DNA from 2 places in the Cupriavidus sp. HMR-1 genome. Region 1 is predicted to be linked to the other one. Evidence: riboswitches for the same ligand, from Rfam matches in the RefSeq annotation. Region 1 holds a riboswitch; the other holds the start of a gene.
The links. Region 1 has a riboswitch for glycine ahead of D769_RS26700 (D-amino acid dehydrogenase). Riboswitches for the same ligand answer to the same signal wherever they lie in the genome.
Positions count from the first base shown of each region.

Region 2: it holds a riboswitch for glycine, as region 1 does, so the genes downstream of both, gcvT (glycine cleavage system aminomethyltransferase GcvT) here and D769_RS26700 (D-amino acid dehydrogenase) in region 1, are expected to answer to the same signal.

Region 1 is NZ_ANKP01000250.1:2,060-6,607, reverse strand. Features, by position in the region: gene D769_RS26720 (PLP-dependent aminotransferase family protein) at 1-295, shown strand, start outside; gene D769_RS26715 (DUF190 domain-containing protein) at 305-628, opposite strand; gene D769_RS26710 (PepSY domain-containing protein) at 837-1,103, shown strand; gene D769_RS26705 (cytochrome b/b6 domain-containing protein) at 1,106-1,660, shown strand; glycine riboswitch at 1,695-1,794, shown strand; gene D769_RS26700 (D-amino acid dehydrogenase) at 1,968-3,236, shown strand; tRNA gene D769_RS26695 (tRNA-Leu) at 3,454-3,540, opposite strand; gene D769_RS26690 (amidohydrolase family protein) at 3,648-4,548, opposite strand, start outside.
Region 2 is NZ_ANKP01000131.1:11,668-16,215, forward strand. Features, by position in the region: gene gcvP (aminomethyl-transferring glycine dehydrogenase) at 1-144, opposite strand, end outside; gene gcvH (glycine cleavage system protein GcvH) at 230-610, opposite strand; gene gcvT (glycine cleavage system aminomethyltransferase GcvT) at 715-1,842, opposite strand; glycine riboswitch at 1,950-2,069, opposite strand; glycine riboswitch at 2,091-2,178, opposite strand; gene D769_RS17155 (glycine zipper 2TM domain-containing protein) at 2,333-2,554, opposite strand; gene D769_RS17160 (UvrD-helicase domain-containing protein) at 2,847-4,548, shown strand, end outside.

The DNA of each region.
Region 1 (4,548 bases):
GACGACGGCGTTGCGCCAGGCGTTCGGCACGCGCATCCGGTTTGCGGATCCCGCCGGTGGCATGTTCCTGTGGGTATCCGTGGATGGCATCGACGACGCGGCGGCGCTGCTGCCCCATGCCATCGCAGAGAAAGTGCTGTTCGTGCCGGGTGCCGGCTTTTATGCAGAGCGTCGCGCGCGCCCCGCGTTCCGGCTGTCGTTCGTGGGCGCCGATCCGGCGCAGATCGAGGAAGGCGTGGCGCGGCTTGCCCGGGCCGCGGCGCGTGCCGGGGTATCCGTCATCAATCCGGCCTGAGCCAGGCGCTCAGATATCGAGCGTGCCGACGAAGCCGAACTCGACCGGCGTCTTCGCATAGAACAGGCGGATGTCTTCGTGACGCAGGCGCTCCAGCAGCGCCTCCACCTCTTCGACCGTGGCAACCACAGTCACCTCTTCCGGCCGATCGGCAAGTTCAATGAAGTGCCAGGAGTGGAAGCGATGGTCGTGCCCGATTCCCTCCGCCGCCACCGTGTGCGTGGCGCCGCGAATCTGCATCTCCCGCATCACCTGCATCAGCCAGTGCGATAGCTGCTTGCCGTGATAGCGCCGACCTTCCTGGGTGTAGAAGGTGAGTTGATAGCCCTGCATGACATCTCCCTGCGGGTCCGGATTGGCCAGAAGCTGGAGCCCCCCACGTGGCAGTTTCATCGTATGCCAGGTGACTGCAATGGTCCAAGACCAGCCGCTGGGCCGCGAGCGCCCGACACCCCCTGGGAAACCCAGTGTTGAGAATGGCTCTCATTCTGAGTTAGGATGCCGCCATCGCCCCTTGCGGGGCTCATTGCCGGAGAAGTTCATGCAGAAGATTGCCGCTTTCCTCGTTGCCGGAGTGTTCTCGACCGCCGCTTTCGCCGGCGCCAACTGCGCCAAGCACCCGAAATCCGAATGGATGCCGGAAGCCGATGCCAAGGCCAAGATCCAGGAACAGGGCTACAACATCAAGAAGTTCAAGGTGGACGGCAATTGCTACGAGATCTACGGCACGACCAAGGATGGCAAGAAGGCCGAGATCTACTTCGACACCAAGACGCTTGAAATCGTCAAATCGGAAATCGGCAGCTAAGCATGTCGGCGCCCGCGGACCGGACGAACGCCCCCGACACGATTCGCGTCTGGGACGTGGTCGTGCGCTTCACGCACTGGAGCGTGGCGGCCATCGTCTGCTTTGACCTCGTCCAGGACTCCGGAGACAAGGTGCACCGGACCCTCGGCTACATCGCCGCGGGGCTGGTGCTGTTCCGGGTCTTGTGGGGCTTCATCGGCAGCCAGCCTGCGCGTTTCCGCACATGGCTGCCACGTCCGTCCGCCATGCTGGCTTATGGCAAGGCACTGGTCGCCGGCCGCGCGCCGCGGTATGTCAGCCATACGCCGCTGGGCGCCGTCGCCATGCTGGCCATGTGGGCGCTGATCCTGGCGCTGGCGGTCACCGGCTGGATCTCGCGTCTCGATGCGTTCTGGGGCGAGGATTTGCCAGTCGACATCCATCGCTGGCTGGCGAACGGGCTGCTGGCGCTGGTGATCCTGCATGTGGCCGCGGCCATCGTCATGAGCATCAAGGGCCGCGAGAACCTCGTCGCTGCCATGATCACGGGGCGCAAGCCAGGTGATCCGCACCGCTAGCGGATTTATATGGCATAGTTGCCATCGTTTTACCCCGCGTGTATCGGGAGAGTCTGTGCCAGCCGCCCGGCCGACACAGCGCCGAAGGAGCAACCGCCCCGGAAACTCTCAGGCAAAAGGACCGGTACCCGCCATTGAACTCTGAAGAACCCCGGCTTGCACGTCAGCCGGCGGTACCGAAGGAGCAAGCGGCACGCGTATTGTTCGTGTGCCGCGAATCTCTCAGGTCAAGGACAGAGGGGGCGTCCGCAACCGCGCATGGTGCGCGGCGGACTGCCATCCCACGACGTCCTGAAAGACCTTCGACATGAAATCCATTGCAGTGATCGGCGGCGGCATCACCGGCGCCACGACGGCCTACGCCCTGGCCAAACGCGGGTTCTCCGTCACCCTGTTCGAACGGCACCGCTATGCGGCCATGGAAACCTCGTTCGCCAACGGCGGACAGCTCTCCGCCTCCAACGCGGAAGTCTGGACGCACTGGTCCACGCTGGCCAAGGGCCTGAAGTGGATGCTGCGCAATGACGCGCCGCTGCTCGTCAATCCGCGTCCGACCTGGCACAAGCTGAGCTGGTTCGCCGAGTTCATCGCATCGATCCCGCATTACCGCCGCAACACGGTGGAGACCACGCGGCTTGCCATTGCCGCGCGCCAGCACCTGTTTGCGTGGGCGGAGGCGGAGGGCATCGACTTCGACCTCAAGCGGCGCGGCATCCTGCATATCTATCGGGACAAGGCGGGCTTCGATCACGCAGGGCAAGTCTCGAAGCTGCTCACCGAAGGCGGACTCGAACGGCGCGCAGTGACCCCGGACGAGATGCGAAGCATCGAGCCGACGCTGGCAGGCGAGTACTACGGCGGCTACTACACCGAAAGCGACTCTACCGGCGACATCCACAAGTTCACCACCGGTATCGCTGCGGCGGCGCGCAGACTGGGCGTGCAGATGCTCTACAACCAGGACGTGAGCGCCGTGTCGACCAGCGGCCGGCGAGTAACGATCGTCTCGGCTGACGATGGCCAGACGACATCACGCGAATTCGACGCCGTGGTCGTCTGCGCCGGCGTTGCCAGCCGCGAATTCGCGCGCCAACTCGGAGACCGCGTGAACATCTACCCGGTCAAGGGCTATTCGATCACGGTCAACCTCAACGACGCCGAAAGCCAGGCCTCGGCGCCCACGGTCAGCCTGCTCGACGACGAAACCAAGCTTGTCACCAGCCGTCTGGGCGTGGACCGATTCCGCATAGCCGGCACCGCAGAGTTCAATGGCGTCGACCGCGACATCCGCGCCGATCGCATCCGTCCGCTGATCGACTGGGTCCATGCTTGCTTCCCCGGCGTCAGCACCCGCAGCGTGGTGCCCTGGGCGGGGTTGCGACCGATGATGCCAAACATGATGCCGCGCGTCGGTCGGGGCCATGCCGCTAACGTGTTCTACAACACAGGGCATGGGCATCTGGGCTGGACGCTGTCCGCCGTGACGGCCGAGATGGTGGGGGATGTCGTGCGCCACGCCGCTACGGAGCAGCAAGGGCGCGTGGGCGTTGGCGGATTGGTGGTGGGCAACGGCTGAGGGAAGCCTTTCTTTCCGGGCGTAGAAACGAAAAAAGCCCCGCTTGCGCGGGGCTTTTCGAATCTGGTGCCCAGAAGAGGACTCGGTCACCCATGCGCGACCCCGGGTTGCGCTTGCAAGCGCAACCTTTTCTCGTCCTCGCGAAAGGCCCTCAAGGGCCTTTCTTTCCGGGCGGAGAAACGAAAAAAGCCCCGCTTGCGCGGGGCTTTTCTGAATTTGGTGCCCAGAAGAGGACTCGAACCTCCACAGTGTTGCCACCGCTAGGACCTGAACCTAGTGCGTCTACCAATTCCGCCATCTGGGCTTCGTTTCGCTGCATTGCTGCTGCGATGCGAAGAAAGAGATTATGCTGAGCAAGACCATCTCTGTCAACACAAAATTCATCGATTCTTCAAAAAACTCTCCATACCGTCATGCCCGGTGTAGCTGGAAGTCGACTTTGGCCGGTCGCCCCTCGAGCGCCAGCATTGCGGTGGCCGGCGTCGTGCGGGCAACGACTTTCCCTGCCCGCATCACCACCAGCCGGGTCGCGCGCAGGCGGAGCGCCTCCACCGGGTCCCGCGCCTGCAGCAGCACCAGATCGGCGCGGCAGCCCGGCGAAATCCCATAGCCTTCGAGACCCAGGATACGTGCCGGCGTTTCTGTCACAGCGGTGAAACACGCGCGCATGGCGTCCAGCCCCGTCATCTGCGCGACATGCAGACCCATGTGGGCCACCTCGAGCATGTCGCCCGAGCCAAGGCTGTACCAGGGGTCCATCACACAGTCGTGACCGAAGGCCACAGGAATGCCGGCGGCAAGCATCTCGGGCACGCGCGTCATGCCGCGCCGCTTGGGATAGGTATCGTGCCGCCCCTGCAGCGTGATGTTGATCAGCGGATTGGCGATGGCCGATACGCCGGCCTCTCGCATCAGCGGCAGCAGCTTGGAGACGTAGTAGTTGTCCATCGAATGCATCGACGTCAGATGCGAACCCGTGACGCGTCCCTGCAAACCCAGCCGTACCGATTCGCTCGCCAGCGTCTCGATATGGCGCGACATCGGGTCGTCGCTTTCGTCGCAATGCATGTCCACGCGCAACCCGCGCTCGGCGGCTTCCTCGCAGAGCATCTTCACCGACGCCGCGCCGTCGGCCATCGTGCGCTCGAAATGCGGAATGCCGCCCACCACATCGACGCCAAGGTCCAGCGCACGGCGAAGGTTGTTGAGCGCATCCGGTGCGCGCAACAGACCGTCCTGCGGAAATGCCACGAGTTGCAGATCCAGGTAGGGCCTGACGCGCTCGCGCACGTGCAGCAACGCCTCCGTGGCC
Region 2 (4,548 bases), on a different contig from region 1:
GAAACCGAGCACCTTGAGCATGTGTTGCTGTTCGGCGGAATCGGGGCCGATATGACGGGCGGCGAAGGCGTCGCGCGCCTCCAGTTCGGCCAGCGTGGGCCGGGCACCTTGGGCGGCAGCGTTCATGGGGAGCGGGGCGTTCATGGCAAGGAATCTCGTGGGGGCGCGGCGGCAGGTGGTCAGCCTGGCCGCCGCGTTTGCGGCATCGAATCAGTCAGGGTGTCGGGGCTCAGGCGCCGACGCTGGCCTTGTAGGCGTCGGCACTCATCAGGCCGTTCACGTCGTCGCTGTTGGCCGGCTTCAGCTTGAACAGCCAGGCGTCGAACGCATTGGCGTTGACCGATTCCGGCGAGGCCGAGGCGGCTTCGTTCACGGCGATCACTTCGCCAGCCACCGGGGCGTAGATGTCGGAGGCGGCCTTTACCGATTCCACCACGGCAAGCGCGTCACCGGCGCCGACCGACTTGCCCACTTCGGGCAGTTCCAGGAAGACGATGTCGCCGAGCGCGTCCTGCGCGTGATCGGTGATGCCGATCGTCAGCGTGCCGTCGGACTCGACGCGCACCCATTCGTGCGACTCGGTGTACTTCAGGTCAGCGGGGAAATTCATTGAGGTTCTCCGGAATGCAGTGTGTTTCTTGTTTCAGGCATCCCCCCTGGCTGGCCCGCCGGGGGGATGTAAGGGCGACCGTTGGTGTGAAGCCGGGCGATGCCTCAGCTCACGAGTGCCTTGCCATTGCGCACAAACGGCAGTTTAACCACAGTCGCGGTCAGTTTGCGGTCGCGAATCTCCACCTGCACCTCGGTGCCGGGGGCAATGTCGCGGGGAAGGCGGGCAAAGGCGATCGATTGCGCCAGCGACGGGCTGAACGTGCCGCTGGTGATTTCGCCGTCGCCGGCCGGGGTGATGACTTTCTGGTGCGCGCGCAGCACGCCACCCTTGTCTCGCAGGATCAGGCCGGCGAAGGTCTTTTGCTGGCCACTGGCCAGCAGCGCCGACTTGCCGATGAAGTTGCGCTCGCTTTGCAGGTCGACGGTCCACGACAGTCCCGCATCGAGCGGCGAGGTGTGGATATCCATGTCCTGGCCGTACAGGTTCATGCCGGCTTCCAGCCGCAGCGTGTCGCGCGCGCCGAGTCCGGCGGGACGCACGCCCGAGGCGGACAGCTTTTCCCAGATGCCCGCGACGTTCTCTGCCGGCACAACGAGTTCGAAGCCATCTTCACCGGTGTAGCCGGTACGGGCCACCATCAGTTCACCCATCTCGGCGTCGTGCACCACCACCGCGTTGAAAGGCTTGAGCGCGTCGGCGGGCTGGGTCGACGGGAATGCGTCGTACACCTTCTGGCGTGCGTTCGGACCCTGCACTGCAACAATGGCCAGCTTGCTCACGCCGGCCGGGGCCAGGTCGCCACGGCGCGGGGTGATCGTCACGCCGCTGCCGGTGGCCGTGTTGCGGGACTGGATCCATTCGATGTCGCCGATGGCCGTGCTGGCGTTGACCACCAGGCGGAACCGGTCCTCGGCAAAGAAGTAGACGATCAGGTCGTCGATGACGCCGCCTTTCTCGTCGAGCATGCACGAATAGAGCGCCTTGCCCGGCGTTTGCAGCTTGTCGATGTTGTTGGCCAGCAGGCCGCGCAGGAAGGCGCGCGTGTGGGTGCCGCTCAGGTCCACCACGCACATGTGGGAGACGTCGAACATGCCGGCGTCGGCGCGTACCGCGTTGTGTTCCTCGATCTGGGAGCCGTAGTTGACGGGCATGTCCCAACCGCCGAAGTCGACCATGCGGGCGCCGAGGGCGCGGTGGATGGCGTTGAGGGGCGTGGCCTGGAGCGTCATGGATGTCCTTGGGGGCGCTCGGTTCGAAAACCGTGGTTCGAAAACGAAAAAAGGGTCATCCGCCGCAGCGTCCGGTCGCGCCAATGCGCTACCAGTCCGCTGCCGCGGATGACCCCTCTGTCCTCGATACCTGAGAGATTACGAAGCGTGGTGCTTCGTGCGCCCCTTCGGTGGACATGCTCACCATTGCCTTGCAATAGCGGATGTCGCTCTCCAGAGTGCGGCATGCATTGTGTGCATGTTGCATGCCGATCCAGCCAGTCCATGGTGCCTGAGAGTTTTCGGGTGATACCCCTTCGGCGGCGCAATCGCTGCGCGCTCTCCCGGCCGGATGCGCGTGAATGTACGGGACCGGTCTGCCTTTGTCAAACCTCGTGCGGCAGGCCCGGTCCCGTGCGTGGTCGCCCGTTGCGGGCGGCCCTCGCCAACCTGTCAGTGGCCGTCATCGCGCCCGGTAACAGGCCCTTGATGAGCGGCCCTGGGACAACCCTTAGTGACCCTTGGTCGTGACGTTACCGATCACGCCACCCACGGCGGCGCCGCCGAGCGTGCCCAGCGGGCTGCCTTCGGTCAGTACGGCGCCACCCACGGCACCGACGCCCGCGCCGATCGCCGTGTTGCGCTGCTTCGGCGTCATGTCGGCGCAGCCGCCAAAGGCAGCAAGCGTGACACCAATCAGTGTGAGCTTCGAAATCGTGCGGAACGTAGTCATATGGCCTCCAGTGCTTTGTTGTCGACATGCGGTACTGCCACGCGCGCCAGCCATACCGGCACGCTGTGAAAAGTGAGAGGCCGATGCCGTGCCCGGGTGCCCGCGGCTTACGATTGTTACGGGCTCGAAACGCTTGCCGTAGGACGGTCTCCGACACACGTGCAGGGTGCGACCAGACACGAGGCGCGTGACACGAGGCACGTGTTAACATCGCCAGCTTTGGCGCACCGGCTCCGGTGTGCTTCATCCGCGCCTTTTCGGCCGATCCTGGCCAATCCTCATCAAAGATCACATGTCCCACGGGCTCAATTCCGCGCAATCCGAAGCCGTTCGCTATCTCGACGGGCCATGCCTCGTCCTGGCGGGTGCCGGATCGGGCAAGACGCGCGTGATCACGCAGAAGATCGCGCACCTGATCGAGGACAAGGGGTTCGAGCCGCGCCACATCGCCGCCGTCACGTTCACCAACAAGGCGGCCAAGGAGATGCAGGAGCGCATCGGCAAGCTGATGGAGGGCAAGACCACGCGCGAGGGCAAGCGGATTCCGCTCAAACAGCTCACGGTCTGCACGTTCCATTCGCTCGGCGTGCAGATCCTGCGCATGGAAGCCGAGCACCTTGGCCTGAAGCCGCAGTTCTCCATCATGGATTCCGATGACTGCTTCGGTCTGGTGCAGGAGCAGCTTGGCACCACGGACAAGAAGCTGATCCGCAGCGTGCAGAGCACGATCTCGCTGTGGAAAAACGGCATGATCGATCCGGAGACGGCACTTGCGCAGGCGAGCGATGCCGACGAGCACCAGGCCGCGATGGTGTATCGCAATTACGTGGCCACGCTGCACGCTTACCAGGCGGTGGACTTCGACGACCTGATCCGCCTGCCCGCCGAACTGTTCGCGCGCGACGAAGCCGTGCAACTGAAGTGGCAGAACCGCCTGCGTTACTTCCTCGTCGACGAGTACCAGGACACCAACGCGTGCCAGTACCAGTTGCTCAAGCTGCTGGCCGGTGGGTCGCATCTGCGCGCGCCGGCATTCACCGCAGTGGGTGATGACGATCAGGCGATCTATGGCTGGCGTGGCGCCACGCTCGACAACCTGCGCCTGCTGCAGTCCGATTTCCCGAGTCTGAAGGTGGTCAAGCTCGAACAGAACTACCGTTCGACCGTGCGGATTCTGGAAGCCGCCAACGCGGTGATCGCCAACAACCCGAAGCTGTTCGACAAGAAGCTGTGGTCGGAACACGGCATGGGCGATCCGATCGCGATCCACCCGATGAACGACGAGGAGCACGAGGCAGAGTCAGTGGTATTCCGGCTGTCCGCGCACAAGTTCGAGCGGCGCGCGCAGTTCCGTGACTACGCAATCCTCTATCGCGGCAATCACCAGGCCCGGCTGTTCGAACAGATCCTGCGCCGCGAGCGCATTCCGTATGTGCTCTCCGGCGGCCAGAGCTTCTTCGACAAGGCCGAAATCAAGGACATCTGCGCCTACCTGCGCCTGATCGCCAACCCCGACGACGATCCCGCATTCATCCGCGCGATCACCACGCCGCGTCGTGGCGTAGGCAACACCACGCTCGAAGTGCTCGGCACGTTCGCGGGCCAGGCCAAGGTATCGCTGTTCGAGGCGGCCATGATGGGTGGCATCGAGGCGAAGCTGCAGCCGCGCCAGCTTGAGCCGCTGCGCACGTTCAGCGAGTCGATGGTGCGGCTGGCCGATCGTGCGAAGACGGACCCGGCCACGGTGGTGCTCGACGATCTCATGGAAGGTATCCACTACGAGGCCTACCTCTACGACACCTTCGATGAACGGCAGGCGCAATCACGCTGGACCAACACGCTCGAATTCCTCGACTGGCTCAAACGCAAGGGCACGCGTCCCGAGCCGGAAGGCGAGGGCGCGGCCACCGGATTCGACACCGCCGATGGTTTCGGCGACGAAGGCAAGAACCTGCTCGAACTTACGCAGACCGTGGCGCTGATGAGCATGCTGG